DNA from 2 places in the Secundilactobacillus malefermentans genome. Region 1 is predicted to be linked to the other one. Evidence: riboswitches for the same ligand, from Rfam matches in the RefSeq annotation. Region 1 holds a riboswitch; the other holds the start of a gene.
The links. A riboswitch is a leader RNA that binds a small molecule or an ion and turns the genes downstream of it on or off. The one in region 1 is predicted to bind lysine.
Positions count from the first base shown of each region.

Region 2: it holds a riboswitch for lysine, as region 1 does, so the genes downstream of both, FGL90_RS01950 (amino acid permease) here and dapD (2,3,4,5-tetrahydropyridine-2,6-dicarboxylate N-acetyltransferase) in region 1, are expected to answer to the same signal.

Region 1 is NZ_CP042371.1:1,124,146-1,131,948, reverse strand. It holds gene FGL90_RS05395 (aldo/keto reductase) at 1-134, opposite strand, end outside; gene FGL90_RS05390 (aspartate-semialdehyde dehydrogenase) at 206-1,282, opposite strand; gene FGL90_RS05385 (aminotransferase class I/II-fold pyridoxal phosphate-dependent enzyme) at 1,305-2,498, opposite strand; gene dapB (4-hydroxy-tetrahydrodipicolinate reductase) at 2,520-3,299, opposite strand; gene dapA (4-hydroxy-tetrahydrodipicolinate synthase) at 3,301-4,221, opposite strand; partial or broken gene FGL90_RS05370 (N-acetyldiaminopimelate deacetylase) at 4,241-5,392, opposite strand; gene dapD (2,3,4,5-tetrahydropyridine-2,6-dicarboxylate N-acetyltransferase) at 5,398-6,108, opposite strand; lysine riboswitch at 6,215-6,394, opposite strand; gene FGL90_RS05360 (aspartate kinase) at 6,602-7,803, shown strand, end outside.
Region 2 is NZ_CP042371.1:370,978-378,780, forward strand. It holds gene FGL90_RS01940 (tagatose 1,6-diphosphate aldolase) at 1-494, opposite strand, end outside; gene FGL90_RS01945 (amino acid permease) at 629-2,080, opposite strand; gene FGL90_RS01950 (amino acid permease) at 2,222-3,709, opposite strand; lysine riboswitch at 3,827-4,008, opposite strand; gene FGL90_RS01955 (GNAT family N-acetyltransferase) at 4,053-4,604, opposite strand; gene FGL90_RS01960 (alpha/beta hydrolase) at 4,678-5,484, shown strand; gene FGL90_RS01965 (phosphatase PAP2 family protein) at 5,522-6,184, opposite strand; gene FGL90_RS01970 (sulfite exporter TauE/SafE family protein) at 6,336-7,184, shown strand; gene FGL90_RS01975 (DUF1634 domain-containing protein) at 7,181-7,564, shown strand; gene FGL90_RS01980 (threonine/serine exporter family protein) at 7,625-7,803, opposite strand, start outside.

The sequences.
Region 1 (7,803 bases):
TTAATCTCGTGCTCAATACCGTATCGCAACGCGGTTATTTCTTGTTCCGTCTGCGCCGCATCGCCCTCACCCATGTACCAGGTACCGAGGCCAATTTCGCTTACTTTTTCGCCTTTAAAATCCAAATAATTCATGCGGACACCTCCTACTTCCAGTATACCGTTGCGCGCAAAAAAATCCTGTGATTAACTCACAGGATTTTTATCTATAGCTGACTATTTTCTGGAACCCGGACTAAATCATCCGCCACGAGTCGTTCCGCAATCTGAACGGCATTCCATGCGGCACCCTTCAGCAAATTGTCCGAAACGACCCACATGTTGAACGCGCCTGCATTCTCCAAATCAGGACGAACTCGGCCAACAAACGTGTCCCGCTTGCCCTCTGCTAACAGGGGTTGGGGGTAAATTTGGTGATCCGGATCATCCTGCAACACCACACCTGGTGCCGCTGCTAATTTAGCCTGAATATCCTTCGCAGTCGCCGATTGATCCGCCACTTCAAAGTAAACTGACTCGCCGTGACCCACGGCAACTGGTACCCGAACACAGGTTGCGGTGACCTTAATGTCCCCAGCATCCATGTCGTCGAGCATAATTTTCTTCGTTTCGTGAATCATCTTCCACTCTTCATGTGTGTATCCGTCATCTTCGAACACATCAATCTGAGGTAATAGGTTGAACGCCAACGGATAGTGCTTTTTTTCACCCTTCGTTGGTAAAATTTGAGCGTCCATCTTGTCGCCGTCCAAATGAGCTTGGGCTTCTGCATCTAATTCTTTCCAAGCAGATTGACCAGCGCCGGATGCCGCTTGATACGTTGACACGATGACTTGCTTTAAGCCGTATGCCTGATAAATGGGTGCGAGCGCCACCACCATTTGGATGGTTGAACAGTTTGGATTGGCAATGATGCCATGATGCTTGTACATCGCCTGCTCATTGACTTCCGGAATCACAAGCGGAACGTCTGGATCCATTCGGAAGGCGCTGGTATTGTCGACACAAACGGCTCCACGTTTGACGGCCTCGGGCAGAAACTTTTTAGATACCGAACCGCCCGCTGATGAAAGAACAATGTCGACACCCTCAAATGACTCAGGGGTGGTTTCTTCGACCACAACATTTTCTCCTCTAAATTGGCGGATTTCTCCGGCTGAACGTGCTGATGCCAACAACTTCACCTTTTTTACCGAAATTGCTGACGCTTCTAATTGGTCAATCATTCGGGTTCCAACGGCTCCCGTTGCACCTAATATTGCGACCGTCAAACTTTCGCTCATGTTGCCATCTCCTCAATTTTTGCTAATCAACCGTTACGGCTGTTTCAATAAATTGCTTCATTCGACTCATTGCAAGGCTTAATTTTTCATCTGATGCAGCGTACGAAAAGCGAATGTATCCTTCGCCCCCGGCACCAAATGCACTTCCCGGGGTACCGCCAACTCGCGCTTGTTCTGCCAAATTTTCAGCAAAGGCAACGTCGTCCTGACCATAGCTTTCTGGAATCTTCGCAAATATGTAGAAAGCCCCGTTTGGCGCAACCGTTTCGATTCCCATTTCTGCCAGTGCATCCCTGATAAAGTCCCGTCTGCGTTGGTAAATGGCCTTGGCAGCAATTGGATCCGCTGCCCCGTTTTCCAACGCTTCGGCCGCAGCAGCCTGCGCGGGATTGGATGGAGCAGTTACCATGAACGCGTGCATCTTGGTTGCATTCGCGATAAATCCTGCCGGTGCCACAATGTAACCCATGCGGTAACCCGTCATGGCGTGTGACTTTGACAAGCCATTAATCAAAATAGTTCGTTCAGGAATCTCACAGGCAATCGAATAGTGGCCAACATCGTAGGTTAATTCGTTATAAATCTCATCTGAAATTGCGTACAAATGGTGTTCCCTGATGACTTGGGCTAACCCCTTCACCGTTTCGTGGTCGTATTCGACCCCGGTTGGATTGCTTGGATAGTTGAGTAACACGGCCTTAACCGCGTCCCCCTCCCGTTCCAAAACTTCTTCGAGTCGTTCTGGCGTCAAAATGAAATCATCCTGCGAGGTATCCACCATCACGACCGATGCACCAGTTAAGGTAATAATTGGAAAATAGAGTGCAAACGTTGGGGTTGGCACAATCACCTTGTCACCAGGATTCAACATAGCAAACGTTGTGGCAGTGAGAGCTTCAGTAGCGCCCACCGTAGCAACAATTTCCGTTTCCCAATCGTAGTCTAAATTCTGTGACCGCTTGAGGTAGTGACTAATTGCCTGCCGTAAAGCCGGCGTACCCTTTTGCGCTGAGTAGTGGGAATCATTTTCCGCAATACTGCGAATGGCAGCCTGTTTAACGTGTTCGGGGGTGTTCAAATCTGGCTCGCCAATCGTCAACTTGACGATGCCTGGAATTTTAGATATTTTTTGATCAAACGCCCGAATTCCTGATGGGCCAACTTCATTCAATCGCTGATTAACGAATCCTGTTAAATCACTTGCTAAACGTGGCATAACGTCACTCCTTTTTATTTTTTATAGAACGTTTTCGAGTCCGACAACCAACTCGTTAATTTTCTTCACTTTAGTTAACGCAACTTCAACCCCACTCATGAACGACCCTCTATCAAACGAGTCCTGTCGGATAGTCAACGCTTCACCCGCACCGCCAAAGAGGACCTGCTCGTGCGCCACGTATCCTGGCAGCCGAACGGAATGAATATGAATTCCGTGATAGTCGCCACCGCGAACGTTCGCAAGTGTCTCGGTTTCCTCTGGATTGCCTTGTTGATGGGGTTCTCTGACCTCATTAATCATCTTGGCAGTACTTAGTGCGGTTCCGGACGGCGCGTCCTTTTTATGATCGTGATGCATTTCGATGATTTCAACATCTGGGAAGTATTGCGCCGCTTCCTTTGCAAACTTCATTAAGAGCACTGCGGACATGCCAAAGTTTGGTGCGATAATGCCACCTAATTTCTTTCCGGCGGCTAACTTTTGAAGTTCAGTCACTTGGCTATCCGTTAATCCTGTCGTGCCAATCACTGGACTGATGCCGTTCTCAATCGCAAATTTTGTATTTGCGTACACGGCACTTGGCAACGTAAAATCAATCCAAATTTCCGCATCAGTGTTAATTTTGGCGAGCGATTGAAAGACCTGAACATCGGCCGCTAACCCGAAGTCAGCTGGATTCGTTGAGGTCAAGTTTGGTGCAAACACCGCCGTCAGCTCAAAACCAGCGGTATCTGCTACTAAATGAACCGCTTTGTCGCCCATGGCACCGGTAAATCCGGCAACAATTACTTTTGTCATGTTAGACTCCTAACTCAACTGGCACTGCATGAACCAGTGCGTCAGATTCCAAACCCAACCGGCCGGCCAAATTGACTTTTTCTTCCTTATTAAGGGAAAGAATCGGTAACCGGCAATCGCCAACTTCAAACCCTTGCGCGTTCAAAACCGCTTTAACGGGTGATGGCGATGGGTACATAAACAATGCCTGCATCTTCGGGGTCAAAAGGCGCTGTAATCGCCCGGCTTCATGGACGTTACCGGTTTCCAATGCGTCGTACATTGCCCGAATTTGGGAACCATAAATGTGGGAGGCAACTGAGATAACGCCTTGTCCCCCAACGGCTTTGGCAGCTAATGCTTGTGCATCTTCTCCACTGTAAACGCTGAACGTATCTGGCGTATGGTCAACTAGGTACTCAATATCTTCAATTGTCGTACACTGCTTAACACCTGCGATCATTGAATTTTGGGCCAGTTCGACAACCGTTTCATTTGCCATTGTGACGCCGGTTCTGCCAGGAATGTTGTACATAATAATTGGTTTGACTGTTTGAGCTGCGACCGCTTCAAAATGGGCGATCATTCCGCGCTGGTTGGGCTTGTTGTAATATGGCACAACTACCAACGCCATATCGATTCCTGAAATATGAGTTACCTCACGAGTTAGCGCTGCGGTTTCACGGGTGTTGTTGCTACCGGTTCCCGCAATGACGGGAACACGACCATTGATGATTTGACCAAATCGGGTGTAAAGTTCAATTTTTTCATCGTGCGTTAAGGTTGGCGTTTCGCCAGTGGTGCCGCCAATCACGAACCCGCGGCTGCCGGTTTCAATTAGATGATTGGTTAATTTTTCTAAAGCATCGTAGTTAATTGCGTCGTTTTCATCAAACGGGGTAATAATGGCGGTCATTAAATCTGCATTTTCTAAAGTTGTCATATGGGTTAACCTCTTTCTTTTAGGCGTTCATTCGATTTTCGATAAAACCAGTGATGGCGGAAACCCCAGGTTCAATGCCGCTTTCCTTGGGGGTTAGGGTTGCTGAGTGTAATTGCGACTCATCTTCCACTCCGAGCCAAAACATGGTTCCGGGAATCTTTGATAATAGGTAGCCAAAGTCCTCGCCCGTCATTGCTGGTTCCGTTTCAACAAAGTGAATCGTTGGCGTTTCCTTCATATAAGTAATGAACCGTTTGGTTAGATCCGGATTATTCTCAACTGGTAAATAGCCGCCTTGATTCAAGGTCACGTTAACTTGGGCGTTAAAACTACGCGCGATACCAGCTGCAACATCCTTTAATCGCTCATCAATTCGTTCAATCATCGTTTGAGTTAAGCCTCGGATTGTTCCCTCGATGTGGGCGTGCCCCGCAATCACATTTCGAATGGTGCCCGCTTCAAGCTTGCCAAGGGTGATGACGCCGCCCTCAATTGGATCAATACTACGGGAAATGATGGTCTGCACTTGACTGATAAAGGCTGCAGCGGCAACCACCATGTCATTTGCATCTTGCGGGTAAGCGGCATGACCGCCCTGCCCTTCAAAATCAACGTTGACCTCAGTCGTTCCGGCAAACAAGGTTCCCATGCGGCACCCAATCGCACCAGCCGGTAAATCAGGATTATCATGCAATCCGTAAAATTCATCTGGTCGCCAATCATCCGTGAAGGCGCCCTGCTCATAGGCAAGTTTTCCGCCGTTTTAGCTTTCCTCCGCTGGTTGGAAAAAGAAAATGAGATTATCGGTTGGTTGATGTTCCGAAAAGTAACTTAAAACTCCCAAGGCAACCGCCATGTGAACGTCATGCCCACAAGCGTGCATCACTCCGACATTTTCAGAGGCAAATGATAGCCCAGTGCTCTCAGTCACTGGTAATGCATCAATGTCCGTTCGATAACCAATCGTTCGTTTGGGTGAGGAGCCGGAAACTCTTACCAGAATAGCGGTTGGTAAATTTGGTAACTGCTTAATGGTTAGGTAGGTTTGGTCAAGATCACCAATAATCTTCATCAATAGCGCGTGGGTTTCAGTTTCGTGTAAAGCTAATTCTGGAATTTTGTGTAGTTGACGCCGAATGTTAATCAACTTAGTTTCAGTCAAAGTGGTCATCGTTATCACAACTTTCTGAGGTCGTCCTCAAGTCCGGTTTTCGAAGTCGTCTTGGCATCAACGTTCTTGATAAACTTCGCGGGAACGCCAGCAACCACCGTGTGTGGCGCAACATCCTTCGTGACAACGGCTCCGGCGGCAACAACTGCTCCTTCGCCAACGTGAACGCCTTCTAACACAACCGCGTTTGCCCCAATCAACACGTTGTCGTCCACCCTGACCGGCTCGGCGGAGGCTGGTTCAACAACCCCTGCCAAAACGGTTCCGGCACCGATATGCGCGTGTTTGCCAACAATTGCCCGACCACCGAGTACCGCACCCAGATCAATCATGGATCCTTCGCCAATTTCAGCACCGATGTTGATGAGCGCGCCCATCATAATCACGGCGTTATCACCAATTACAACTTGGTCGCGAATGATGGCACCAGGTTCAATCCGGGCGTTAATCCCTTTCATATCCAGCAGTGGGACCGCCGAATTTCGTGTCCCATTTTCAATTTCATAATCAGCAATTAAGCCTTCGTTTGTGCTTAGGAATGGTTCAACGACTTTCCAATCGCCAAATAGGACACCGGTCTGAGTTTCTAAAAACGCTTTGATTTCACTTGGGACTTTAAGTTTACTCAACTCGCCCTTGATATAAACCTTTACCGGCGTCTTCTTTTCTGCGTTGCCGATAAAATCAATAATTGTTTGTGCATCTAACTCAGCCATTTGTTTTCCTCTTCCCGTTTGCCATTTTTGATAAATAAAAAGGACCCTTTTGTTTGCACTAAACAAAAGGATCCCACAGAATTGTTCATCTATGATTTTCGGTCTCATTTGTCGATAGCGCCCCGCGAGTCATATGCCCGCGACAGTTCGTGATCTCTTAAACCACGTCCCAGCTAACTAACCTCTGCATTGATTAGCGCTTCGGCAACCGCCCCTTTTACTGATGTCATCGTTCTTGCAGGAACTCAATCAGTGACTCATGTTGGTTGCAACCTCTTCGATATAAGTAAAAGTTTATAATTGTTTTCTTAGATAGTCAAGACTAATTTTAATTTGATTGCCATAAAAAATAGTTCTTACTATAAACGGCACGCTAAAAATGAGCCATTTGTCGGTGATGAGCGCTTGATTCCGAATCTTAAACTGATAGAATGCAACTTAAATTACATCACATTATTTTTTAATTTTAGCAGTAAGAGGGAGTGCAAGAAAGATGAAAGTCGTAAAGTTTGGTGGCAGTTCGCTCGCGGACGGGCCTCAATTTGAAAAAGTTATTCAAATTATCGCAGCAGATTCAGCGCGTCAGGTTATCGTGACGTCTGCACCGGGTAAACGGGAAAAATCTGACACCAAAGTGACGGATCTTTTGATTAAATATGCAAAATTAACGTTAATGCAAAAGAATGCGACGGAAATCGTTCAGACCATCTTCAATCGTTACCTATCGATTGCCACTTACTTTAATTTGCCGGAAGCCGAACTGATTCCCATCAAGGAAGCTTTGGTTAATTTACCGCACCGCGATTATCCAAGCACCGACTATTTAATGGCGGCCTTCAAAGCCCACGGCGAGCGATTAAACGCACGGTTGATGGCACTAATACTCACCCATTTGGGAATCAATGCTCGGTTCATCGATCCCAGTGAGGCAGGCATCCGTGTCACGGATGAACCAAATAACGCCTCTGTTGAGCCCAGCACTTACGCCTATTTGGCAGCCTTAAGCTATGGCAATGAGAAACTCGTTTTTCCAGGATTCTTTGGCTTCACAGATGCCGGTCAAATTGCCACCTTTTCACGCGGTGGCTCCGACATTACCGGCGCCATTTTGGCCCGCGGTCTCAACGCCGACTTATACGAAAACTTTACTGACGTGGATGCCATTTGCGCGGCGGATCCCAGAATCGTGAACAATCCCCTCGAGATTACCCGCATGACCTATCGCGAAATGCGCGAGCTCTCTTACGCTGGCTTTTCCGTTTTCCATGACGAGGCCATCATCCCCGCCATTGAGGCCCAAATTCCAATCAACGTCAAAAATACCAATCACCCTAATTTGCCTGGAACGTTAATCGTGCCAGAGTCGCAATTTGAACCAATTCGGACAATCACTGGCGTTGCAAGTTCAAACCGGTTTGCCGCGTTGTACCTTCACCGTTACCTGTTGAACAAGGAGGTCGGTTTCACGCTGAAACTGCTACAAATTCTCTACAAATACGACGTTTCGTACGAGCACATGCCCAGCGGAATTGACGATTTAACCATTATTTTCGATAAGTCGCAATTAGACGAGCAAACCATTCAGGCGATGCTGCACGATATCCAAGAAACCTTGCAGCCCGACCAACTTAACTGGATTGATGACTACGCCATTATCATGGTGGTCGGTGAAGGCATGCGCAATCAAATTGGCGT
Region 2 (7,803 bases), 750 kb from region 1:
GGAATGTCCGCAGCCGCAGCTTCGGTTCCATACCGCTCGACAAACGCTTTCTTGGTGGCTTGAATTTCTGCCGGATCGTTAGGATTAAAGTACAAAAGCACTTTTAATGCATCCGCACCCTTCCGAACCATCATTTGAGCAGATTGATTTTCAATAAATCGGGGCAACCTGCCAGGTGTATCAACGTCATACCCAGTTTGCTCGTACGACATGATAAGGCCGGTGTTTGAATCCTTAGCTTCGATTGCTTTAAAACCCATCTCTTCGTCAATCAACATTGCTGACGCTTCAGTACTTAATTCTTGCGCAACTAATTTTTTAAAGTCATAAACCAAATCCATATTAAATCGTTTGCCGTTTCGCTCCGTACCAGATTTGATCATTTTAACGATTGAGCCTCGTTGATCAAGTGCCAGTGCATTAATAATGCCATTTTCCGTACTTAATCGATTCATGCGTTCAAATTTACCTTTGGAAATTCGCTTCATTGTCATAGTCTCACTCCTGTAGGTTATTAATATGTATACCATTATGGATATAGTCCTTTAAAAAAGCAAGAATATTAAATAGAAATAGCAAAAATAGCACACCTCATCTAAAATAAAGGTGTGCGACAGTTCCTTATATATCAGTCTCTTTCAAAGATATGAGAGAGGTTTATTTTTTCTAATGAAATTAATTTCGTATGATGTTTAATCTTGTAATAGCTATATAGACCAATAAACAATGGAACGCTCAAATAGGTCACTAATATTTGTTGCCAATCAAAATTTTTAAACGCGCTTAGGTCCTGGCCAACAATAATTAACACGCAAAGAATTAACGCAAATATCGGGCCAAATGGGAACCACTTTGCGTGATACTTCAGTTCGCTAAGCTGATGGCCCTGCTTAACGAATGCTCTTCTGAACCGATAGTGGGACAACGCAATGCCTAACCACGCAATGAAGCCAGTTAATCCTGAAGCCGATACTAGCCAAATATAGATCTGTGGGCCTGCGATACTTGCGATAAAGGTAAGCGCCCCAACAATGGTTGTCACAATTTGTGCTCGGAGTGGAACGCCATTTCGTGTTGTTTTCATAAAACTTGACGGCGCGTATCCTTGAACTGACAACGAATACAACATTCTGGTGGAAGCGTACATTCCCGAGTTTGCTGCAGAAATGACGGACGTCAAAATAACCGCATTCATGACGCTGGCTGCCGTTGCCAAACCTGCTCGTCTAAAGACTAACGTAAACGGACTAATTGCAACGTCCGATGCCGACGAACCTAACAAATCAGGACTCGTGTACGGAATGATGCAAGCAATCACAAAGATTGAGAGAATGTAAAAGAGAACAATTCGCCAGAATACCTGGTTAATTGCCTTTGGAATACTTTTCTCAGGATCTTCCGACTCGCCAGCTGTAATCCCCACCAATTCAGTTCCCTGAAATGAAAATCCAGCGACGACAAACACACTCAAGATAGCGGGAACACCACCGACAAACGGAGCCTTCTTATAGGTTAAATTTTCTAGCCCCGTTGCGTGACCACTCATGATTCCTAAGATTGTTGCAAATCCAATGATCAGAAAAATGATGACGGTAACCACTTTGATCATTGCCATCCAAAATTCTGACTCTCCAAACGCTTTGACGGTTAACGCATTTAACAGAAAAATAATGATTAAAACGATGATGCTCCAAATCCAGCCCGGAACATCTGGTAGCCAAAACTTCATTACCAGTGCGGCCGTAGACGTATCTACCGCCAAGGTAATTGCCCAGTTGAACCAATAGTTCCAACCCATCGCAAATCCCATCGCTGGATCAATGTACTTAGTCGAATACGCCGCAAACGACCCAGAAACTGGCATATAGGTTGCCATTTCACCTAAGCTGGTCATTAGAAAGAAAACCATAATCCCCATCGCAATGTACGCGACAAGTGCGCCTCCTGGTCCCGCAGTTGATATTGCAGACCCACTAGCCACAAAAAGGCCAGTCCCAATACTACCGCCAAGTGCAATCATTGAAACGTGACGGGTTTTAAGCTCGCGTTTTACCTGATGACTTTCCTGGTCATCTGCCATGACTTTCACACACCTTTTGACCCCAATAAGGGTCTTTATTAGTCTTTCCGCTTAGATTGTAACCTGAAATAGTAGCGCTTACAAGACTGCCGACATTAAAAAGCTCCTCAGCATTTTTTGCTGAAGAGCTTTTCTGATAGATTAATCATTTGGATTCATTTTATGTTCCTTAACAGTTGGTGAAACGTCCACCTTATCCAAAGGAATCAACTTTGTATGCTTCTTAATTTTGTAAACAATGTAAAGAATTAGGACAAGTGGCACGCTAATGTACGTAACCCCAATCTGTTCCCAGTTAAAGTTGGCAAATGAACCAGGGTCCTGACCAATGATAACCCCAATACAGAGAATTAATGCCAGCAATGGTCCAATTGGGAACCACTTTGCATGATACTTGAGTTCTGAAAGGTCATGTCCTTGCTTAATAAAGGCCCGACGGAATCGGAAATGTGAAATGGCAATCCCAATCCAGGCAATAAAACCAGTTAATCCAGAAGCAGCCACCAACCAAAGATAAATTTGTGGTCCAGCAATACTACTGATAAAGGTTAAAGCAGCGATAACCGTTGTTGCACACAATGCCAGCATTGGAATTCCATTGTGGGTTGTGCGACCAAATGCTTTTGGTGCATAGCCTTCGTGGGCAAGAGAATAAAGCATCCGAGTTGACGCATACATCCCTGAATTTGCTGACGAAAGAACTGACGTTAAAATGACCGCGTTCATGATACTTGCAGCAGCAGCTAATCCGGCACGCTGGAAGACCAATGTAAAGGGACTAATTGCGACATCGGTTGCTGAAGAACCTAATAAATCATGACTTGTATATGGAATAATCGTTGCGATGACGGCAATTGCTAAAATATAGAATAAGATAATCCGCCAGAATACTTGGTTGATTGCTTTAGGAACACTCTTAGTTGGATCCTCTGATTCACCAGCGGTAATACCGACTAATTCAGTTCCTTGGAATGAGAACCCAGCAACAACGAAGACACTCAGAATTGCTGGAAAACCACCAACAAATGGCGCCTTGTGTGTCGTCCAATTTTCAAGTCCAGTTGCGTGACCACCCATGATACCAAAGATGGTTAATAGCCCAACTGCCAAGAAAATAATGATTGTTACAACTTTGATTAATGACATCCAAAATTCAGTCTCACCATACGTCTTAACTGAAAGTGCATTAATTAAGAAAATAATGACTAACGCAATTGCGCTCCAAATCCAGCCAGGAAGACTAGGCAACCAAAATTTCATCACCAAGGCTGCTGTACTAATATCAACGGCAACCGTAATGGCCCAATTAAACCAGTAGTTCCAGCCCATTGCAAAACCTAGCGCTGGATCAACGTATTTGGCTGAATATGCAGCAAATGAGCCAGAGATTGGCATGTTTGTTGCCATTTCACCCAAACTAGTCATTAAAAAGTAAACCATGAGTCCCATCGCAATGTAAGCCACGAGTGCCCCGCCTGGTCCTGCAGAAGAAATAGCCGAGCCACTGGCAACAAATAATCCGGTTCCAATACAGCCACCCAAGGCAATCATTGAGACGTGACGGGTTTTTAATCCCCGCTTAACGCCTTGATCAGTTGACACTTCGTTTTCTTGTGGTGCTTGTTCCATGTAAAACTCCTCCTCATTTGAAGAGGCTTTCCCAATGACTTAGACAAATAAAAAGCCCTTTGCAAACACAAAGCGTCTGCGAAAGGACCGGTCAAATTCATTCATTCCGAGTCGAAAATCGTAGAAAGCGCTCCGTAACCCTATTTGGTTACGACAGTCCCTAGGCTATTAAACTAGGACCCAACAGAGTCAGCATTTAAGACTGATCCATTTCGGCAATCTTCCCTTTCACTCAAGCTCTCAGATACTTAACTATCTCGCATGAGTTACTGATGAAGTATTGCACCTCTTCTATTCGATATAAACTTAGTATAAGCAATTTTCATCAATTTGCAACTTTTTTTCAAAAATGATTGACTTGTTTCCATCGCTCAATCGTTAATTGATAAAAAAACTCGATCTTTCCCGGCTGAAAGAGATCAATTGGCGAATGACGATACGCATCTTGATAAACAAAGTGATTTTTCTCCAAGACACGAATTGAGCCGTCGTTGCCCTTAAAGCAACTGGCATAAAGTGATTCAAGCTTTAACGATTTAAAAGCATACGCGCAAACTGCTTCCACCGCCTCCGTCATGTATCCCTGACCCCATTGACTTTCAGCCAACATATAGCCAACTTCACGGCTAGTGACGTCTGGTTCACCAGACGCCTTCATTCGCTCATACAAACCAACGCAGCCGATTAGTTCTCCGGTTACTTTTGAAACAACCGTGAGGACGTTTGTCCGGATCATTTCAGAAAGCACATCATCAAGCTCCAACGCGGAGGTCGCAGGAATAAAGCCCGCTGACTCTGCCACTTTGGGATTCTTGACAAGTTTCCAGAGCGCCTTCTTATCAGTCGGATTCAACGGACGGATGACTAACCGATCCGTCTTTATAGTTACTGGCAAATTTTTATCACTCCTCTCGGCAATTCCAAAGGTGCGTTACAATATTCCTATAATAAATGAATGAGGTGAGTTCGTGCAAATTATTCAAGAAAAGTTATCAAATCAGTCTGCCGCCTACATAAAGGGGTACATTCGGGACTCAGATGTTGAAAGCAATCATTTCAAATACCCTGCTATGGTCATTATACCCGGTGGTTCCTATACTCACATACCTGAAGCTCAATCAGAAACGCTCAGCCAAGCCTTCCTTGCGAAGGGCTATCAAAGTTTCTATTTACGATATAGTTTTGTGAACGAGGTGCATCCCCTATTCCCATCACCTCTGGTCGAACTAGCTCAATCGATTGCCTTAATTCGAGAAAACGCCGTCAAGTGGCACATTGATCCAAATCGAATCGTCATTGCCGGCTTCTCAGTTGGTGGTCACTTAGCGGCACTTTATAATGACTATTGGTCTACCACGTGGCTCCAGAAATTAACAAAATTAACTGAGGCGCAATTGCAAATTAATGCGGCCATCATTAGTTATCCCGTGATTGATCCTAAGCTTGGCTTTCCCACTGATGAGGAAACAATTCGTGAATGGACGGATACCCCTGAAACGTACGCTGCACAAAACTTCGTTAACAGTCACAACGCTCCCAGTTTTGTTTGGGCAACCGTTAACGATCCAGTCGTTCCAGTAAAAAATAGTCTCGCCTACGTCAATGCCCTCGTCCAGCACGGCATTGATTGTGAGCTTCACCTTTTTCATGACGGTCCACACGGCTTAGCACTCGCCAACCAACAGACCTCTTGGAAACAATCTGCGGATAACCCGCACGTTGCCCACTGGCTAACTTTAGCAACAGAATGGTTGGCTGATATTTTATCTAAATAACTGCAGCAAAAAAGGATGTGCACCCACATCCTTTTTTTTACCCCTTCGAATTTGAAAGAAAACGCCACTTAACTAAAATTGGTGCCAGCCAAACGTAGAGCCATTCTGCTACTTGAACCCAAGCGTAGGCTAGGAGCATTGCCCCAATAACATCAGATGGAAAGTGCGCGCTCAGGTAAACCCGAGAAACTGCCACTAAAAACAATAATAAAATCATAATTGCACGAATATAAATTCTGTTGAGGCGATTCTTCATCAGCGGCACCACTAAAATCCAAACGAGGGTCACCAGAATGAAGAATCCAAATACGTGACCACTTGGAAAACTAAAGCCATCATCCGCTGCCAAGTGCCCATATGGACGAGGACGTTTCACAATCTCTTTGACTAACTGGGCAATGACATCACCACCAGCCAGGGTGCAAAGCGCCCAAATGGCAGGAATCTTGTACTTAAATCCCCATAAAAGGATTGCCAAAATCACCGTCCAAATGATATCCATCTTGGGACTCGCAATTGCTGAAAATCCCGTGAAGATTGCCGATTTCATCACCGAATCGTTATTCTGAACCATTTGGGCAGAAATTCCGTCAATGAATTCCAATAAACCAGCCTGGTTAGCGACAATCGCCATTAAAAATCCAAATAATACTGCACTAATAAGAAACCGAAGTGTTCGGGTCCAATCTTTCACAATCATATTCTTAAAACCTTCCTATGTCGTTAATAACGTGAGTATACCATATGATTTAACCCTAATTTAGAAATCTGAAAGGATTTTAATTGAAAGTTCATAGTCATAGATTAAATGTGGTACTCTTAAAATCAAACACTAGAGGAGGAACATCACCATGATTTCAACGACACTTCTATTAATAGCTGTCGGTTTATTTGCCGGTGTAGCCGGTGCTATATTAGGCTTGGGTGGCGGGATTATTATCACCCCCATTTTAACCCTAGCAATGGGACTCGATATTAAGTACGCCATCGGGGCAAGCATCATTTCCGTTATCGCCACTAGCTCGGGGTCAACCGTTGCTTACTTGCGAGACGAGGTCTTAAATCTTCGAGTTGCCATGTTTTTGGAAATTGCGACAACGATTGGCGCCATTTTGGGAGCACTTTTAACGGGTGTTCTTAATCCAAGTTACCTATATGTATTATTTGGCTTATTATTACTATTTTCATGCTGGAACATGATCAAAAAACTGCGCGCAGGTCGCGAACTCACCACAACCGTGAAGAGTGACAAATGGGCAAAGAAACTGGATCTAAACGGTTCGTACTTTGATAAATCAGAATTAAAGAACGTTGATTATGAAGTGACGAACGTTCCCGGTGGCTTCTCAATGATGTTTGGCGCCGGATTTGCCAGTGGTTTGCTCGGAATTGGCTCGGGGGCCTTCAAAGTGATGGCAATGGACACCATCATGCACATGCCCCTTAAGCCTTCCTCAGCAACTAGTAACCTGATGATGGGCGTCACTGCCGCCGCAAGTGCCACCGTTTACTTTTTCAACGGATCAATGCTTCCCCAAATTGCGGTTCCGCTCGCCCTCGGTATTCTCGTAGGCGCAGTTATTGGTTCTCGAATTATGCAGGTCTTACCCGCACGAGTGATCCGCATGATATTTGTTCCCGTTATTTTCTACGTCGGCCTTCAAATGATCTTAAAGGGATTCGGGGTGAGCTTTGGATGACCTCTAAAAACAAATCACAATCAACTGATGAAATGGTTTCCGTTGAACGACTGATTGGTCGAATTCTGCAAATTGGTGTTTTTACTTCTGCGATTATTCTAGCGTTAGGCCTGCTCCTCTTCCTGATGAACCAGACCACTGGTTACCCAGCTGGAACGCACCCGAAAACGCTCTTGGCAATCTTACAAGGTGCCATCGCTTTTAAACCATACGCCATCATGATGTTAGGACTCTTTTGTCTCATCTTGACGCCGGTCTTACGGGTGGTCGTTTCAATTTATGCCTTCTACAAGGAAGAGGATCACCTTTATGTCGTAATCACAGTTTTAGTTCTCATTATTTTATTAATTAGTTTTATCATCGGCTATTTAGGATTTTGATACAAATAGGGCCCACGACAAATTGTCGTGAGCCTTTTTTACATCATCAGAATGTGACCATCACAATCTCGGGTTCTTCCGATTTTCCTTCCACCAGCGTTTGGCGTTTCGGGTCGGAATCCGCAATCGTAACTTATTAAATGATTCCGCCAAAATAAATCCAAAGGCAATTGCACCAGCAATCATAATGACCTCAAACATAAACTTAATGCCCAACTGTGAGTTACCAAAGGCAAAAT